DNA from 4 places in the Ferrigenium sp. UT5 genome. Region 1 is predicted to be linked to each of the others. Evidence: predicted binding sites of a transcription regulator. Region 1 holds the regulator's gene; each other region holds the start of a gene.
The links. Region 1 encodes sigma-54, which starts transcription at its own class of promoters, with help from an activator protein. Its sites were predicted from a motif close to TGGCACNNTTCCTGCT; they were not measured.

Region 1 (4,540 bases):
TTCACGTTAACCGATTCGCCGGCGTGATGCTGATGATGGCCCTCTCGTGCGGTGCCCAGGCCGAGCAGGCCGACCGCGAGCAGCCGGTGCACCTGGAAGCCAATCACGTATTGATCGACGAGATAAACCAGTTCAGCCGTTTCGAGGGGCAGGTGCAGGTCAGGCAAGGCACTTTGCTGATCCGCGCCAACGCGGTCGAGGTGCGCGAAGACGCCCAGGGTTACCAGCATCTGACCGCCTTCGGCCAGCCGGCCAGCTTCCGCCAGCGTTACGAAGGTACCGACGAATATGCCGAGGGGTATGGTGAACGCATCGAATATGACACCCGCGCGGAAACCGTGGATTTCTTCGAGCAGGCACGGGTGAAACGCGGCGCCGATGAAGTGCGCGGCGCGCGCATCCGCTACAGCACCAGGAGCGAGGTGTTCGAGGCAAGCGGCGACACAACGGCCCCCGACCAGGCGGACGGGCGCGTGCGCGCGGTACTCCAGCCCAAGCGCAAGCCGGACACCCCGGCCACCGAGTCCTCCCGACTGCCGATTCAGGCCAGCGAGTCCATGCCTTACGCTTCCCCCGCGAAACCCTGATATGAGCGAACTGCGCACCACCTCTCTGATGAAACGCTACCGCGCCCGCACCGTGGTGCAGGACGTCTCGCTCACCGTGCACAGCGGCGAGGTGGTCGGCCTGCTGGGCCCCAACGGCGCCGGCAAGACCACCTGTTTCTACATGATCGTGGGGCTGGTGGCGACGGACGGCGGCGAGATCAGCATCGACGGCGTAGCGGTCACGCATCTGCCCATCCACCGCCGCGCCCACCTCGGCCTGGCTTATCTGCCGCAGGAGGCTTCCATCTTCCGGCGCATGACGGTCAGCCAGAACATCGACGCGGTGCTCGAATTGCAGGGCTACCCAGAAGAAGAGCGATGCGAAAAGCTGGAGGCGCTGCTCAACGATCTGCATATCACCCATATCCGCAACAATGCGGCGATCAGCCTTTCCGGCGGCGAGCGGCGGCGGGTCGAGATCGCGCGCGCGCTGGCGACCAGCCCGCGCTTCATCCTGCTGGACGAGCCGTTCGCCGGAGTCGATCCGATCGCGGTGCTGGACATCCAGCGCATCATCGGATTCCTGAAGGCGCGCGGCATCGGCGTGCTGATCACCGATCACAATGTGCGCGAGACCCTCGGCATCTGCGACCGCGCCTATATCATCAATGCCGGTGCGGTGATGGCGGAGGGACGGCCCGACGAAATCATCTATAATGAAGGCGTCAGGAAAGTTTATCTGGGCGAGCACTTCAAGCTCTGACCGCCCTCCACCACCCAAATGAAACCTGCTCTCCAACTGCGCCAATCGCAACAACTCCTGCTTACCCCGCAGTTGCAGCAGGCCATACGCCTGTTGCAACTTTCCACGCTGGAAGTCAATCAGGAAAGCGAGCGCATGCTGGAGGAGAACCCCTTGCTGGAACGGCTCGATGACGAGACTGGCGCAATCCCGCAGCGGGCCGGCAACGCGGAGGCTTCCACCGCGGACAATGGCGAGCCAACTCCCGCCGCATCGGAATCCCGCAACGACGAGAATGAATGGCCGGAACCGGCATTTTCCAGCGCCGCCTACGCGCCGGATGACGAGGACGAGGGCTATGGCGAAGTCGCGGCAGAGCGCCCCGGCCTGCGCGAGCACCTGTTGTGGCAATTGAACATGAGCCAACTCGAAGCGCGCGACAAGCACCTGGTCGCCCTGCTGGTCGATGCGCTGGACGAGAACGCTTATCTATCCCAGCCGCTGGCGGAAATCTTCGACATGCTGCCGCCCGAACTCGGGGTCACCCCGGAAGACCTGGAAACCGCCCTGGTGCAGTTGCAACATCTGGACGCGCCCGGCATCGGTGCCCGCGATTTGCGCGAGTGCCTGGCGCTGCAACTGCACGCGCTGCCGGAGGATGTGCCGGGGCGCGAGTTGGCGCTAGCCATCGCGACGCATCATCTGGACCTGATGGCGGCGCATGATTTCAGCAAACTGAAACGCCTGCTGCATTGCGATGACGACGCATTGCGCTGCGCGCAGATTCTCATCACGCGGATGCAGCCCCGCCCGGGACAGGCCTTCGAACAGCGGGCGGCCGACTATGTGGTGCCCGATGTGCTGGTGGCTCGCACAGGCGGAATCTGGCGCGCCCGCCTGAATCCGGAGGCGATGCCCCGGCTGCGCGTCAACCAGGTTTACGCGAACATCCTGCAACAGCGCGGCGAGAGCAGCGCGCAGGCCCTGTCCACCCAGTTGCAGGAAGCGCGTTGGTTCATCAAGAATCTGCAACAGCGATTCGACACCATCCTGCGGGTGGCGCAGGCCATCGTCGAACGCCAGCGGCAATTCTTCGAGCATGGCGACATCGGCATGCGCCCGCTGGTGCTGCGCGAAATCGCCGAACAGCTGGAATTGCACGAGTCCACCATTTCGCGCGTGACCACGCAGAAATTCATGCACACCCCGCGCGGCATCTATGAATTCAAATATTTCTTCGGCAGCGGCTTGGCGACCGAAGCGGGCGGCGCGTGTTCTTCCACCGCCATCCGCGCGCTGATCCGGCAATTGGTTGACGAGGAGGATGCCCGGCATCCTCACTCCGACAGCCGGATGGCGGAAATCCTGGCACAGCAGGGCATTATCGTTGCCCGCCGTACCGTGGCAAAATACCGGGAGTCCATGCAAATTCCCCCGGTCAACCTTCGTAAATCACTCTAACCATAAAGGAGCAGGCAATGAACCTCAACCTCACCGGACATCATCTGGAAATCACACCCGCGATTCGCGCGCACGTGTTGAGCAAACTGGACAAGGTCAAACGCCATTTCGACAATGTGATCGACGTCAATGTTGTCCTGTCCGTGGACAAGCTGGTGCAAAAAGCCGAGGCCACGATCCATGTTTCCGGCAAGAATCTGTTTGCCGAAGCCAGCGACGACAATCTGTACGTGGCAATCGATGCCCTCACCGATTCGCTGGATCGCCAGGTGCTGAAGCACAAGGAAAAATTCGAGGCGCGCCGACATGACCAGTCCGGCAAGCAGCAGGCCGCAGAATAAAGCAGCGCGTGGGGCAGCCATGCCGGCTGCCTTCTCAAACATTGGGTAAATCGAAATGAGCCTGATCAGCAAATATTTGACCCCGGACTGTGTGCTGCTGGACCGCGAGTCCACCAGCAAGAAGCGGGTGTTTGAACGGGTCGGCATTCTGTTCGAGAACACGCACGCAATTGGCCGTGCGCAAGTTTTCGACAGTTTGTTCGCGCGCGAGAAACTGGGCTCCACCGGACTGGGACAGGGCGTGGCGATTCCGCACGGCCGGGTGAAAGGGCTGAAGGAAGCGGCCGCCGCATTCGTCAAGATGGAACATCCCATTCCGTTCGACGCCCCGGACGGCCTGCCGGTGAGTTTCATCTTCATCCTGCTGGTGCCGGAGCGCGCCAACGATCTGCATTTGCAGATACTGGGCGAACTGGCGCAGATGTTCAGCGAGCCCTCGTTCCGCGAGAAATTGCAGGCGACCGACGACCCGGCCGGATTGCATCGCCTGTTCACCGAATGGCAGGTCTGAACCGACGTGGCCCAGGTCAACATCCGCCAGCTGTTTCAGGATAAGCAGGAACGCCTGGGCTTGACCTGGGTGGCCGGCGCCATCGGTGCCGACCGCGTGCTCGACAGCGATACGGTGAACACCAGCAACTGGGGACTGATCGGCCACATGAACCTGGTGCACCCCAACTGGATCCAGGTGTTCAGCGACACCGAGCTCGATTACCTGCATTCGCTCTCCCCGGCCGATCTGGCCGGTGCGCTCGTTACGCTGGGCAGTCATAAGCCCAGTTGCCTGATCGTCGCCGGCGACACCGCGATCCCCAAGGGGCTGATCGATTTTGCCGACCGCAGCGGCACGCCGCTGTTCCGCTCCCCGCTGGGCAGCGTGCATCTGATGTGGATGGTGCGCCACTACGTGGTCAAGGCCCTGGCCGAGTCCGCTTCCCGCCACGGCGTGTTCATCGATGTGCTGGGGGTCGGCGTGATGATCACCGGCGACAGCGGGGTGGGCAAAAGCGAGCTGGCGCTGGAACTGATCACGCGCGGCAACGGCCTGGTCGCCGACGATGTGGTCGATCTGTATCGCATCTCACCCGAGGCGCTCGAAGGGCGTTGCCCCGAACTGTTGCGCGACATTCTGGAAGTGCGCGGATTGGGCGTGCTCAACATCCGCACCATGTTCGGCGAGACCGCCGTGCGCCGCAAGAAAAGCCTGAAGCTGATCGTGCATCTGTACCGGCCGCAGTCCGACGATCTGGCCAAGCTGGATCGCCTGCCCCAGTCGGGCAAGGAGGAGATCCTCGGGGTCGCCATCCGCAAGGTCGAGATTCCCGTGCTCGCCGGGCGCAACCTCGCCGTGCTGGTGGAAGCCGCCGCGCGCAACTTCGTCCTGCAACAGCGCGGCATCGACAGCATGCAGGAATTCATCACCCGGCAGGCCCGGCAACTGACGGAAG
Region 2 (4,540 bases), on a different contig from region 1:
CGGCAATATCGACAGGGCGTGGCCCTTCGATGTGATTCCTCGGGTGATACCCATCCAAGCCGGGTTAAAGCAAAGACTGAAGGCGCTCAATCGATAGCAGTCTGCTAAAAAAAGGGCACCTTGCGGTGCCCTTGAAAAGGAGCCGGGGAGGCTCCAGGGAGGAGAGATTACACGTTGTAGGCGCGCTCGCCGTGTGTCGCGGTGTCCAGACCTTCGCGCTCGGCTTCTTCCGAGACACGCAGCCCCATGACCATGTCGACCAGCTTGAAGCAGACGAAGGCGACCACACCGGACCAGACGATGGTGATCAGCACACCAGTCGCCTGAGTCATCACTTGGTGCATCATCTCGTAGTCCTTTACACCCACGCCGCCCAGTGCCGGCGAAACGAAGATGCCGGTGCCGATCGCGCCGATGATGCCGCCCACTGCGTGGATGCCGAACACGTCCAGCGAGTCGTCATAGCCCAGCGACTTCTTCAGGCCGGTCACCGCCCACAGACAGACCGGGCCGACGATCAGACCGAGGATGATGGCGCCCATCGGGCCGACCAGACCGGCAGCCGGGGTGACGGCGACCAGACCAGCCACTGCGCCGGAAGCGATACCCAGCATGGAAGTCTTGCCGCGCCACATCTTCTCGGCAGCCATCCAGCTCAGAGCTGCAGTGGCGGTGGCGACGATGGTGTTCAGGAAGGCCAGTGCTGCACCGCCGGTGGCTTCCAGGTTGGAGCCGGCGTTGAAACCGAACCAGCCCACCCACAGCAGGGATGCACCGATCATGGTCATCGGCAAGTTGTGCGGAGCCATCGGCTCTTTACCGTAACCGATACGCTTGCCGATCACGATGGCACCGACCAGTGCCGCGATACCGGCGTTGATGTGCACCACGGTGCCGCCCGCGAAGTCCAGCGCGCCCTTCTCGAACAGGTAGCCGCCGGCCGCCCACACCATGTGTGCGATCGGCAGGTAGGCGAAGGTGAACCACAGTGCGGAGAACACCATCAGCGAGCCGAACTTGATGCGCTCTGCGAAGCCGCCGATGATCAGCGCGGTGGTGATCGCCGCGAAGGTCAGCTGGAAGGCAACGAAGGTGAACTCGGGGATCACCACGCCGTCCGTGAAGGTGGCTGCAGTGCTGTCGCCGGTCATGCCAGCCAGGAACAGCTTGGCGGTGTCGCCGATCATCCAGTTCATCGAGCCGCCGTCGCCGAAAGCCAGCGAGTAGCCGTAGATCACCCACAGGATGGAGATCAGCGCGAAGATGCCGAACACTTGTGACAGAACGGACAGCATGTTCTTGGCGCGCACCAGGCCACCGTAGAAAAGGGACAGGCCCGGAACGATCATCAGGATCACCAGCAGTGTGGACAGCATCATCCAGGTGGTGTCGCCTTTATCAGGCACGGGTGCAGCGGCCGCCGCCTCGGCGGTTGCTGTCACGGCTTCGGCAGCAGGGGCTGCTTCCTCGGCGAACGAGGGGCTGACTGCGCCGAACAACACGGCCAGCAGGGTGAACATCATAAAGAATTTTTTGGCTACGTCGTAACCCCAGCTTACGCTGGCGTTAGCCTTCGCCGAAACTTCGCTTCGCTTCGTTTTCATCATGCTCTCCTTAAAGGGCTTCGGGACCGACTTCGCCGGTGCGGATACGGATCACTTGCTCGAGGTCGGATACGAAGATCTTGCCGTCGCCGATCTTGCCGGTCTGGGAGGCTTTTTCGATTGCCTCGATCACGCGATCCAGTTGCTCGTCCTTGATGGCGGCTTCCAGCTTGATCTTGGGCAGGAAGTCCACCACATATTCCGCACCGCGATACAACTCGGTGTGGCCCTTTTGGCGACCGAAACCTTTGACTTCGGTGACGGTGATGCCTTGCACATCCATCGCGGACAGTGCTTCGCGCACTTCGTCCAGCTTGAACGGCTTGATGATTGCAGTGACCATTTTCATCTTTATCTCCAGAATTGAACGTTGCCTTTACGCTTTACCCCTCTCCCGAGGGAGGAGGGGTAGAGGGAAGGAATTACGTTGAGAACAAGCGACTCAAAATGAGTGACTCAGGGAAGCGACAACCGTGCTCTTGCCCAGTTTCTTGTTGAGGACGGTGTACGCTGCACTGGCATTGGTGTCGCTGAACGCAAGGCCAAACACATAACCGCCCACATCTTTGCTGGCACTCAACTTGTAGTCCGTGTAGCTCAGGTTGGTTGCCCCGGCTCCTGCATTACTGCCCTTGTAATCCTGGCGCCCCAGATGTGCACCGAGCGAGAGTCCCAGCTCCTCCAGCGCATAAGAGGCGTTCAACTCGTAATACACAGTACCTGCGGCATCATTCACGCCGAAGGTGTCACCGAGCGAATAGGAGAGCTTGGCGGTTATGATGGAATAACTGACCGCACCGTAGAGTTCATTGGTGTTGGCCTTGGTGTTGCCCGCGTAGTCCCCCGGATAGTTGTAGCGCAAGAATCCCGCATCATAAGCGATGTCGCCCACCGCCCCCTTGTAGCCGGCATAGGTATCCAGTTCCGTGCTGGCATGGGTGGCGATGCCCGCATCCTGCAACCAGCTGATGCTGGAACCCCATACACCCGCATACAAGCCGCTGGGATGCGCATAGTCGAAGCCGCCTTGAATGGCGGGGCCCCTACCGGTTTGCGAGATGCCACGGTACAGATAATCGGAGGTGATGCTCACGTTTGCGCTGAAGGGAGAGGCTTCTTCAGCCATGGCAGGCGCAGCGAACGCAGCAACCAGAGCGGCAACGAGCAGTTTTTTCTTCAACATGGTATTTCCTTTCGTTAGGTTTCAAAGCGGGATAAAAGTATCCACGCCCAACATTAAGCAGCTACCGTGCCAACTCCTGTAAACTCGATAAGGACAGGCTTTCGTTGGGTTTAAGTCGCCCATTGAAAAAAACGGAATGCACCGGTAGCGCGCGCAGCATGGCGCAGGCGCACCGCTCTGGTGCGATGCGCTACGGGTGAAATCAACCCGGGCCGCAAGTGGACACATCGCTGCTTATGACGGGGTCTGTTGATTGCAGGACGACGGGGTTGCGGTGGAGGTTCATGCGCAAAGCGCGTTAGACCGAAACGGCAACGGCCTTGCGGCTTCTCCCCCGCCGGAGGGCTGCGCCCGCCGTGTTGGTATGGCCGGGCGTGGCTGGTACACTGCCAGACACCGTTAATCAGAGGGGAAGCACAATGTTGAACACGAAATTCTTTGAAGAAATGTCATCGAAGCTAAGTGAGGCTGTGGCCAACAGCCCGGCCAAAGACTTCGAGAAGAACGCCCGTGCGCTGCTGGCACAGGGATTCTCCAAGCTCGATCTGGTCACGCGCGAAGAGTACGAAGTGCTGGCGGCGCGCCAGGACAAACTGGAAGCGCGCCTGGCTGAACTGGAAGCCCGGCAGTAATGCGCAACTACCCCGCCCTTCCCGTCTGCGCCGGAACGGAAGACTGATGGGGCTCGCCGTTCTCTACAGCCGCGCCCTGTCCGGCATGGAGGCGGCGCAGGTCACGGTGGAAGTGCACCTGGCCAACGGGCTGCCCCAGTTCACCCTCGTCGGCCTCCCCGAGGCGGAAGTGAAAGAGAGCAAGGATCGCGTGCGCGCGGCCTTGCAAAACTGCCAGTTCGAATTTCCCGCGCGGCGTATCACCGTCAACCTCGCGCCGGCCGATCTACCCAAGGAAAGCGGGCGTTTCGATCTGCCGATCGCGCTGGGGATCCTCGCGGCATCCGGCCAGATCCCCGCCAACCGGCTGAACGAATACGAATTTGCCGGAGAGCTCGCCCTGACCGGCGAGCTGCGCCCGATCCGCGGCGCGCTGGCGATGACCTACCGCGCCGCCGATTCTGGCCGCGCCTTCATTCTGCCTGCCGTGAACGCTCCCGAAGCGGCGCTGGTACAGGATGCCGTGGTGCATCCGGCGCAATCCTTGTTGCAGGTGGCCGCGCATCTGACCGGGCGCGAACTGCTGACGCGCTTCATTCCGCAGACAGAAGGGGTCGCGCCGCATTACCCAGACATGAAGGAAGTGAAAGGTCAGACAGCTTCCAAGCGTGCGTTGGAGATCGCCGCGGCGGGCGGACATTCCGTGCTGATGTCCGGCCCGCCCGGCACCGGCAAAAGCATGCTGGCGGCGCGCTTCCCCGGCATCCTGCCGCAGATGACGCAACAGGAAGCGCTGGAGTCCGCCGCCATGCAATCCCTGGGAGGCCAGTTCGAAATCGTGAACTGGAAACGCCGCCCCTACCGTGCGCCGCATCACACCGCGAGCGCGGTGGCGCTGGTTGGCGGCGGCAGCAACCCGCGTCCGGGCGAGATTTCGGTGGCGATGCACGGCGTGTTGTTTCTGGATGAGTTGCCGGAGTTCGATCGCAAGGTGCTGGAGGTGTTGCGCGAGCCGCTGGAGAGCGGACACATCACCATCTCGCGCGCCGCGCGGCGCGCCGATTTCAAGGCGCAGTTCCAGTTGCTTGCCGCAATGAACCCGTGCCCCTGCGGCTATCTGGGACATTTCAACGGCAAATGCC
Region 3 (4,540 bases), on a different contig from region 1:
GCAAGGCGGCGACCGAATTCTCGTTTTTTCTCGCCATCCCCACCCTGACGGCCGCCACGATCTACGAGGTGGTGAAATACCGGCACGACTTCCACGCGGACGACCTCGGCATTTTCCTGGTCGGCTCCGTTGCCTCTTTCGTCAGCGCCTTCATCGCCGTGCGCGGGCTGCTACGCTACATCAGCCGCCACGACTTTACCGTGTTCGCGTGGTACCGCATCGTGTTCGGCCTGATCGTGCTGGCTACCGCCTACAGCGGTGCCGTGAACTGGTCGGCGGCGTAATGAGCAAGTGTTGCTTGCTGATTGCTGCTAACGGTCACGGCAGAGAAACCGGCCCACAAACCCAATGGCGCACCCTGTGGGTCGGGTTTTAACCCGACACGTCGGACTGAAGTCCGACCCACAAAAGCTTTGATAGGTGTCTGCGCTGGCCCAGTTCCACTAGCTTTGCTCCCACGGCAGTCCGGCCGCACGCCACCCGTTCAAGATATTGCGCTGATTGCCGGGGTTCTTGTCGCCCTCGAATCCTTCGAGGATGTTGTAGCAATCGGCAAAGCCTGCCTGGGTGGCGAGGGCCGCCGCCGCATGGGAACGATGCCCGCTGCGGCAAAGGAAAAGCAGCAAAGATTCCTTGTCCACCTGCTGTTCCAGGGCGGCCATGAAATTGGGGTTCGGCTTCATGCCGGGATAACCCATCCACTCGATTTCGACCGCGCCTGGAACGCGTCCGACCCAATCGATTTCGGCGCGGGTCCGTACATCCACCAGTTTCGCACCGGGCGCTGTCTGCCAGATTTCATAGGCTTCTTCAGGGGTGAGCGCGCCTTCGTAGGGCAAATTTGCTTCTTTGGCGCGAAGTTGTGCGGATTTCAATATTGCGGTGATTTTTCCCATTTTTTATGACCTGTCTTTAATCTCATCGATGTCCGGTGCTATCCTGCACACCCGTCTGCATACTATCGCATCGTCGATGAAAAATCACACGCACGCACCGGCGCACGATCGCGTGGCCGCGTTCGAACCTGCGCATCCGCTGCGCTTTGCTGCGGCACGCAAAAGCACGTGGGTCAGCATCCTGATTAACCTGACCTTGTCCATTCTGCAAGTGCTGGCCGGTTTCTTCGGCAAGTCGCAATCGCTGATGGCGGACGGTCTGCATTCTTTCGCCGATTTGTTGTCCGACGTGCTGGTGTTGTTCGCCAACCGCCACGGCAACAAGCACGCGGATGCCAATCATCCCTACGGGCACGCGCGCATCGAGACAGCGGCTTCGCTAATCCTCGGCGCCAGCCTGGCGGCGCTCGGTGTCGGCCTGCTCATCGCCACGGGCATGCGCCTGCAGCATCCGGAACAGATCCATGCCGTCCATCCCTATACGCTGTGGGTTGCGCTGATTGCGCTCGCCGCAAAGGAAGGCATGTTCCGCTACATGCTGGCGGTGGCAAAACGCGTGCGTTCGCAGATGCTGGTGGCGAATGCGTGGCACGCGCGTTCCGACGCCGCGTCGTCGCTGGTGGTCATCGTGGGCATCATCGGCAACCTGCTGGGCTATACCTTTCTTGATCTGGTCGCGGCCGGCGTGGTCGGCGTGATGATTGCCTACATGGGCATCCAGTTCGCGCGCGATGCCCTTCTGGAACTGGTGGATACCGGGCTGGACGAGGACGAAGTGCGCGCCATCCGCAACACCCTGAAAGCGGTACCCGGCGTGATGGGCCTGCATGAATTGCGCACCCGCAAGATGGCGGATAATGCGCTGGTCGATGCGCACATCATCGTCGATCCCCGCATCAGCGTGTCGGAGGGACACTACATCGCCGAGGCGGCGCGCAGTGCGGTGCTGAAACAGCACCATGTCCTGGATGTGATGGTGCACATCGATCCGGAAGACGACCTGCAGACCAAACCCAATGCCCGTCTCCCGCAGCGCCACCTGTTGCTGGCGCATCTGTACAAACGCCTCGGTTACGAGCTGCCCGCTTCCACCCGTATCGTGCTGCACTATCTGGACGGCAAGGTGGATGCGGACCTGTTGCTGGATGCAGACCTCGATTTGGCTGCTCTAAAGAAACAATGTGCCGCTATCGCGGCGGACGACCCGTATTTTCGCCGTCTGACGCTCTACCGGAGTGTCGCACCAGATTAGTGCGTCAAGAGCCTGCTGTGCCCCATTTATGGGCGATCGTCCGCCCGCCACGGCCGCTTAAATATGGCACAATGCGCGCCTGAACTTGTTTGGCCGTGGTGGCACAGTTTCTGCTCAAGCCATTGCGTACTATTTACCTGGTTCGTTTCATCTAACTCATGTTGATTTAATTTATTGGGAGATTCGAGTATGTCCAAAACAGCCGCCGACGTTCTGAAGATGATCAAGGAGCAAGGCATCAAATTCGTTGATCTGCGTTTTACCGACACCCGCGGCAAGGAGCAGCACGTGGGCATGCCGGTCAGTGCGGTCGATATGAGCAAATTCGAGGAAGGCCACGCCTTCGATGGCTCATCCATCGCTGGCTGGAAAGGGATTCAGGCATCCGACATGCTGCTGATGCCGGATCCTGACTCTGTCTATCTCGATCCCTTTTTCGAAGAACCCACCCTAGTCATGACCTGCGACGTGATCGAACCCACCGACGGCAAGGGCTATGACCGTGACCCGCGCTCCATCGCCAAACGCGCAGAGGCTTATCTGAAATCGACCGGCATCGGCGACACCGCCTTTTTCGGTCCGGAACCCGAATTTTTCATCTTTGATTCGGTGCAGTGGCATGTCGATATGTCGGGCTGCTCGCTCAAGATCAATTCCGAAGAAGCGGCCTGGTCGTCCGGCGAAAGTTTCGAAGGTGGCAACACCGGACACCGCCCGATGGTGAAGGGCGGCTATTTCCCGGTTCCGCCGGTGGATAGCCTGAACGACATCCGCGCCGCAATGGTCCTCGCGCTGGAAGAAATCGGCATCCCGGTCGAAGTCCATCACCACGAGGTCGCGACTGCGGGCCAGTGCGAGCTGGGCACCAAGTTCACCACGCTGGTGAAGCGCGCAGACTGGACCCAGACCCTGAAATATGTGGTGCAAAACGTGGCCCACCAATATGGCAAGACGGCCACTTTCATGCCCAAGCCCATCGTCGGAGACAACGGTTCCGGCATGCACGTGCACCAGTCGCTCTGGAAGGACGGCAAGAACACGTTTGCCGGCAACGGTTATGCCGGCCTGTCCGAAACCGCGCTGTACTACATCGGCGGCGTCATCAAGCACGCCAAGGCGCTGAATGCGATCACCAATCCGAGCACCAACTCGTACAAACGTCTGGTCCCGCACTATGAAGCGCCGGTGAAAATGGCCTATTCGGCAAAAAACCGTTCCGCGTCCATCCGCATTCCGCACGTGGCGAGCGATAAGGCGCGCCGCGTCGAGACACGCTTCCCGGATCCGACCGCGAATCCTTATCTGTGTTTCTCCGCGCTGATGATGGCCGGTCTGGATGGCATCCAGAACAAGATTCACCCCGGCGATCCGGCTGACAAGAACCTGTACGACTTGCCGCCGGAAGAGGATGCCAAGATCCCAACCGTGTGTGCTTCGCTGGATGAAGCACTGGCCGCGCTGGACAAGGATCGCGAGTTTCTGACCCGTGGCGGCGTGTTCTCCAACGACTTCCTCGATGCCTTCATCGAGTTGAAGATGGACGAAGTGAACAAGATCCGCATGACTACCCATCCGGTCGAGTTCGACATGTACTACAGCCTCTGATTTTCCGGGGGGTGTTGCAGAAACGGAGCCCGCGCGGCTCCGTTTCTTTTTGTGGTTTGTCACCTGTCCAGCCTTAACCTATACTCCACCCCATCCTGTTTCGAGGTCTGACCATGAAACTGCTTCCCCTGTCGATCCTGTGCTGCACGCTTGCGTTCAGTGCCATCGCGCATGCGGAAATCTACAAACACGTGGGCAAGGACGGGCGCGTGACCTATTCGAGCGAGCCGGTCAAGGGCGCGCGCAAACTTCAGCTTGATCCCCTGAACACCATGCCCGCTTCCAAAGCCAGGACACGCGAGACGTCCAGCGAATTCGCGCGCGTGGATAAGGAAACGCAAAACCAGCGGGACGACCGACGCCGCAAGATCCTCGAAGATGAACTATCCAGCGAACAAGCGGCCCTGCAGGCGGCACGCGAAAAGCTGCAGGTAGCGCAGGACACCCCCATGGTCTATCAGAACGCCAATGGACAAACGTTCCGCAACGTCGCCCAGTATGAAGAAAACGTTCGTCTCGCGCAGGAAGCAGTGAAGGCTCACGAAGAAAACATCAAGGCGCTGCAGACTGAACTGGCAAACCTCAAGTAAAACCGGGTTGGCATGTTTTCTGCTGCTGTCCCCGACATGAACCGCCTGCCCCTTAACAACACCCCCGTTCCCGGTCTGGAAACCCTGGCGACTGCCGTCATGTTGCTGGACGAGCAGTCGCGCATCGTCTTCCTCAACCCGGCCGCCGAGCACCTGTTCGAGATCAGCCATAGCAATCTGCTGGGCCACCCTTTGCA
Region 4 (4,540 bases), on a different contig from region 1:
ACTTTTCCGGCACCAAGAAATTCGACGCCAAGACCGGCTACCACTCGCGTTCCTTCCTGGCCGTGCCGATGCGCGACCACGAGCACGAAGTGATCGGCGTTGTGCAGCTCATCAATGCGCTCGACGCAACGGGCAAGGTGCGCCAGTTCTCGCAGGACGACCAGAAACTGCTCGAGTCGCTGACTTCGCAGGCTGCCATTGCCGTCAGAAATCAGCGTCTGATCCAGCACCTGGAAGAACTGTTCGAGGCATTTATCCAGCTCATCAACACCGCGATCGACGACAAATCGCCCTACACCGGCGGGCATTGCGCGCGCGTGCCGGTGCTGACCATGATGCTGGCCGAGGCCGCCAGCCGCACCGCAGCCGGGCCGCTCAAGGATTTTTCACTGACCGACCAGGATCGCTACGAACTGAAGATGGCCGGTCTGCTGCACGACTGCGGCAAGATCACCACGCCGGTGCACGTGGTGGACAAGGCGACCAAGCTGCACACCCTGTTCGACCGTATCCACCTGATCGACACCCGCTTCGAAGTGCTCAAGCGTGATGCCGAGATTGAAATGCTTCATGCGTTGCACGAGTTGCATCCATCGTCCTCTCCCGTCGGGGCAGGGATGGGGCGGGGGAAAAGCGGCGACGAAGCCGCCGTCCGCGCCCAATACGCTGCGCGGCTGCGCCAGCTTGACGACGACCGCGAATTCCTCCGCAACAGCAACATCGGCGGCGAAAAGATGTCGGATCCCGATGTCGAGCGGGTGCAGCGTATCGCCCGTTACCGCTGGCGCAATGCGGCGGGCGTGGAAGCAGATTTCCTGTCGGCGGACGAACTGGAAAACCTCACCATCCGCGCCGGCACCCTCACCGCCGCCGAGCGCGAGATCATCAACCACCACATCGTGGTCACCATCAAGATGCTGGAATCGCTGCCCTGGCCCAAGCACCTCAAGCGCGTGCCGGAATACGCGGGCGGCCACCACGAGCGCATGGATGGCAAGGGCTATCCCAGAGGGCTCACGCGCGAGCAGATGTCGGTGCAGGCGCGGCTGATGGGCATCGCCGACATCTTCGAGGCGCTCACCGCCAAGGACCGCCCGTACAAGGAAGGCAAGACGCTCACCGAGTCGCTGACCATCCTGGGCAAATTCAAGGAAAACGGCCACATCGACCCCGACCTGTTCGACGTCTTTATCCGCGAAAAGGTCTATCTGGACTATGCGCGGAAATTTCTTGCGCCGGAGCAGATCGACGCGGTGGATGAAACGCGCATCCCCGGCTACAGCCCATGATCCCATCAGTGCAATCCGGCGCGGCAGGGAAATTCAAACCCCCTGTCGGGTTACCCCGCAGGGGTTCTTGTCCCCTTTGGGAAAACTCGCCCCACAGGGATCAGCGGGGGTTTGTGGGTCGGACTTCAGTCCGACAAGGCAGGATGAATTCGAACCCCCTGTCGGGTTGAAACCCGACCCACAGGGAGCAGCGGGGTTTGTTTAGTCCGACGCGGGAAGATAAATTCAACCAGACCGTTCGATCATGGATTGACAAAAAACGTCACCTGGCGTGCGAATTTTGGCAGCCCGGTCTGAATCGCCAGCCCGGGAACCCGGCATAACAGGGCGTTTGCCGATGGCACGCAACCTGCTAGTATTCGCCCGCACACCTCGTGTGTGCCCGTCAGCCAGATCACGGCGCGGCGGAGTCCATGGTGCGGAAAGGGCGGAAAGCGGTCCGATCCAACCCAAGGAATTCGTCAGGCAGTGGTCGGGTTGCCAAGGGCAACGTTCCAAACCGCAAAGGAGAATGACAATGAAGCAAATCCAAAAAGGTTTCACCCTGATCGAACTGATGATCGTGGTCGCGATTATCGGTATTCTGGCTGCTGTGGCGATTCCGGCTTACAGCGATTACACCCGTAAGGCAAAATTCACCGAAGTTGTGCAAGCAACACAAGCAGTCAAGACGGCGGTTGAACTTTGTCTTTCCGATGAAAATGGGGTGGTTGACAATTGTCTTCCTGGGGGTACCGGCGGGGTGCCTGCCAATAATGCTTCCTACCCAAATTCGAAGTATATTCAATCGGTTGTGGTTGCAGGGCAAACGGGCACAAAAGCCGATGGCAATTATCTCAACATGCACCTTGTAGCCACCGCGAAAAACGCAAATGGCTTGCGCGGTGAGGATTACGAGCTGGTTCCAAATTTCGATGCCGCAAGAGGCGTTACTTGGGCTCTCGACACAGCTCAAAGCTCCTGCTTCACGGCGAATATTTGTAAGTAATTTGCAGGTTGTTGGTAATTCAAGCCCCTCTTCGGAGGGGCTTTTTCTTGGAGTGGATGATGTCAATCAAACGGAAACTAATCTATGTGATGGTTTTGATCTGCACAACCGCAATGCTGTATGGTCAGTTTCTGTGGAACCCGATCGTGTTCGACGATTCGCCATTCTTCATGGTCAACGCCAGCGGCCATCAGCCGGTGGATGATTATCGTTATTCGCCCCTTGAATTACGTTCCTTGCCTTACGCGACGCTGGCCTGGGGCAAGGCAGCTTTTGGTCTCGACATGCTGCACTTTCGCATCGAGAACCTGCTGCTGCACGCGGCGGTTGCCGTGGTATTGTTTTTCTTTTTATCCCGTGTGTTCGGGGCGGTTGGTGGGTCGGACTGTGCGTGTGGTGTAGGGGCGTCAGCCCCGTACAGCCACGGCCTACCCCTCGCGGGTGTCAGTCCGACACGGCCCGTCGAATCCCATGGTGCTGTCGGGTTGAAACCCGACCTACAGACGGCATCGAAGTTGTCGCCCGATACGTTGGCGTTCTGCGCCGCGTTGTTGTTTGCCCTGCACCCCGTCGCAGTCTATGCGGCGGGTTATCTGGTTCAGCGCACCATCCTGATGGCAACCTTGTTCAGTCTGCTGGCGATGCTGGCCTGGTTGCACGGCGATGAGCGAGAAAGCAAACCGTGGCTGTGGGCGAGCGCATTTTTTTATTACCTTGCAGTGTTTAGCAAGGAACACGCGATCATGCTGCCTGCGGTATTGCTGGCACTGACCGTAATGCTGCATAGCGACTGGAAGGAAAAATTTCAACGAAATTGGACAGTGCTGCTGGCAATGTGCGGCGTGGCGCTGTTTGTCCTGTTCTCGAAGATTGGCATTCTGGGTTCGGTGTATGAGCCTGGTGCGCCGGAAATGCTGGCCGAGCCGGAAAGCAATCTCAATTATCCGTTAAGTGTATTGACGCAAACATGGCTATTTTTCAAGTATGCAGCTCTGTGGCTGTTCCCGAATCCGCACTGGATGTCGGTGGACATGCGCGAACCGTTTGCGACTTCGCTGTGGTCAGGCTATCTCGCAGCCTTTTTCGCTTTCCTGGCTTGGGGCGCGCTGGCGGGGTGGCTGCTGTTCAAGCGGGGGCGTCTGGGATTGCTTGGCTTTGCGCTGTTGTTTCCGTGGCTGATGTTCCTGCCGGAGTTTTCCACCGTGCGCATCCAGGAAAGTTTCGTGCTGTATCGCAGCTATCTGTGGGCGGCGGGGGCATGCGCGGTGTTGCCGCTGCTGCTGGACCGGCTGGACAAGCACATGGCGGGTGTTGTGATTGCTGCGATTGCGCTGGCCATGATTCCGATTTCGATGGACCGGCTGGCTACATTTTCCCATCCACTGACACTTTGGGATGATGCGGCAAAGTTGTTGAAACAGGACGCACCACTGCCTGGAAGTGCGCGGATCTATAACAATCGCGGCCTTGAGCGACTTGAATTAAATCAATTCACTGATGCACGAAGTGACTTTGAAATGGCGATTCGTCTTAATCCAAACTCTCCATTTGCATATACCAACTTGGGAGCCTTGTACCTGAAAGTAGGCCAGCCTGAAGAGGCTATCCGGGCTTTCGATATGGCGATAAAGATTATGCAGTCATCAGGCAGGAATTTGGATAGCCGTCCATTCTTGGGTAAGGGGAAAGCTTATGAAGCAATGGGAGAAATGACTGCAGCCAGACGCCACTATGAAATGTCGTGCAAGATAGCAAACAAAGGTTGCGACAAATTGGTCGATTGATTCCGCGCCATTTGGATAAACCCTCGTGCCGCCGCGTATTGGTGCTACAGCGCAGATAGATAATTTCCAAACTTGCCCTAAAGTTTCTGCCAGCCCTGCCGATGACCTGTACGTGCAACATGCTGAACCCTTCTCCCGGCATGGCATATCACCTGACCGCCTTTGCCGGGATCAATCCCCGGGCAGAGGGGGTTCTTTTTTTGTAGGAAACTTTCCTAGTCGTACCGTGCAGAACCTTCCTAGGTGAAAATCGGAAGACCTCCGATTTTTTTCTGTGCTTCATCCCCGCAGAATGCGACCGTCGAATTGAGACAGCATTCTTGAGGGGGCATGATGAACACGAATCAGGTGCACGAAGAAATCCGCGAAACCAATCTTTCTTACATGATGCTGGCGCAGCAGATGATCCGCAACGACAAGGCGAGCGCGATCTTTCGTCTGGGGGTGAGCGAGGAGATGGCCGAGCTGATCGCCGGGCT

Region 2: ACKTSJ_RS02030 (TorF family putative porin) is a predicted target of sigma-54. The motif match lies at 2,844-2,859, and genes of this name have one in related genera.
Region 3: glnA (type I glutamate--ammonia ligase) is a predicted target of sigma-54. The motif match lies at 2,248-2,263, and genes of this name have one in related genera.
Region 4: ACKTSJ_RS03365 (prepilin-type N-terminal cleavage/methylation domain-containing protein) is a predicted target of sigma-54. The motif match lies at 1,628-1,643, and genes of this name have one in related genera.

The regions. Positions count from the first base shown of each region.
Region 1 covers NZ_BAAFRY010000005.1:49,752-54,291, reverse strand. Annotated here, with positions in the region: gene lptA (lipopolysaccharide transport periplasmic protein LptA) at 1-587, shown strand, start outside; gene lptB (LPS export ABC transporter ATP-binding protein) at 589-1,311, shown strand; gene ACKTSJ_RS02950 (RNA polymerase factor sigma-54) at 1,330-2,751, shown strand; gene hpf (ribosome hibernation-promoting factor, HPF/YfiA family) at 2,769-3,092, shown strand; gene ACKTSJ_RS02940 (PTS sugar transporter subunit IIA) at 3,148-3,603, shown strand; gene hprK (HPr(Ser) kinase/phosphatase) at 3,610-4,540, shown strand, end outside.
Region 2 covers NZ_BAAFRY010000004.1:5,289-9,828, reverse strand. Annotated here, with positions in the region: gene ACKTSJ_RS02045 (hypothetical protein) at 1-97, shown strand, start outside; gene ACKTSJ_RS02040 (ammonium transporter) at 168-1,523, opposite strand; gene glnK (P-II family nitrogen regulator) at 1,615-1,953, opposite strand; gene ACKTSJ_RS02030 (TorF family putative porin) at 2,047-2,787, opposite strand; gene ACKTSJ_RS02025 (accessory factor UbiK family protein) at 3,207-3,419, shown strand; gene ACKTSJ_RS02020 (YifB family Mg chelatase-like AAA ATPase) at 3,466-4,540, shown strand, end outside.
Region 3 covers NZ_BAAFRY010000012.1:31,314-35,853, reverse strand. Annotated here, with positions in the region: gene ACKTSJ_RS06140 (undecaprenyl-diphosphate phosphatase) at 1-284, shown strand, start outside; gene ACKTSJ_RS06135 (rhodanese-like domain-containing protein) at 444-896, opposite strand; gene ACKTSJ_RS06130 (cation diffusion facilitator family transporter) at 973-2,148, shown strand; gene glnA (type I glutamate--ammonia ligase) at 2,338-3,753, shown strand; gene ACKTSJ_RS06120 (DUF4124 domain-containing protein) at 3,867-4,343, shown strand; gene glnL (nitrogen regulation protein NR(II)) at 4,380-4,540, shown strand, end outside.
Region 4 covers NZ_BAAFRY010000006.1:19,423-23,962, forward strand. Annotated here, with positions in the region: gene ACKTSJ_RS03360 (HD domain-containing phosphohydrolase) at 1-1,289, shown strand, start outside; gene ACKTSJ_RS03365 (prepilin-type N-terminal cleavage/methylation domain-containing protein) at 1,807-2,277, shown strand; gene ACKTSJ_RS03370 (tetratricopeptide repeat protein) at 2,334-4,061, shown strand; gene flhD (flagellar transcriptional regulator FlhD) at 4,395-4,540, shown strand, end outside.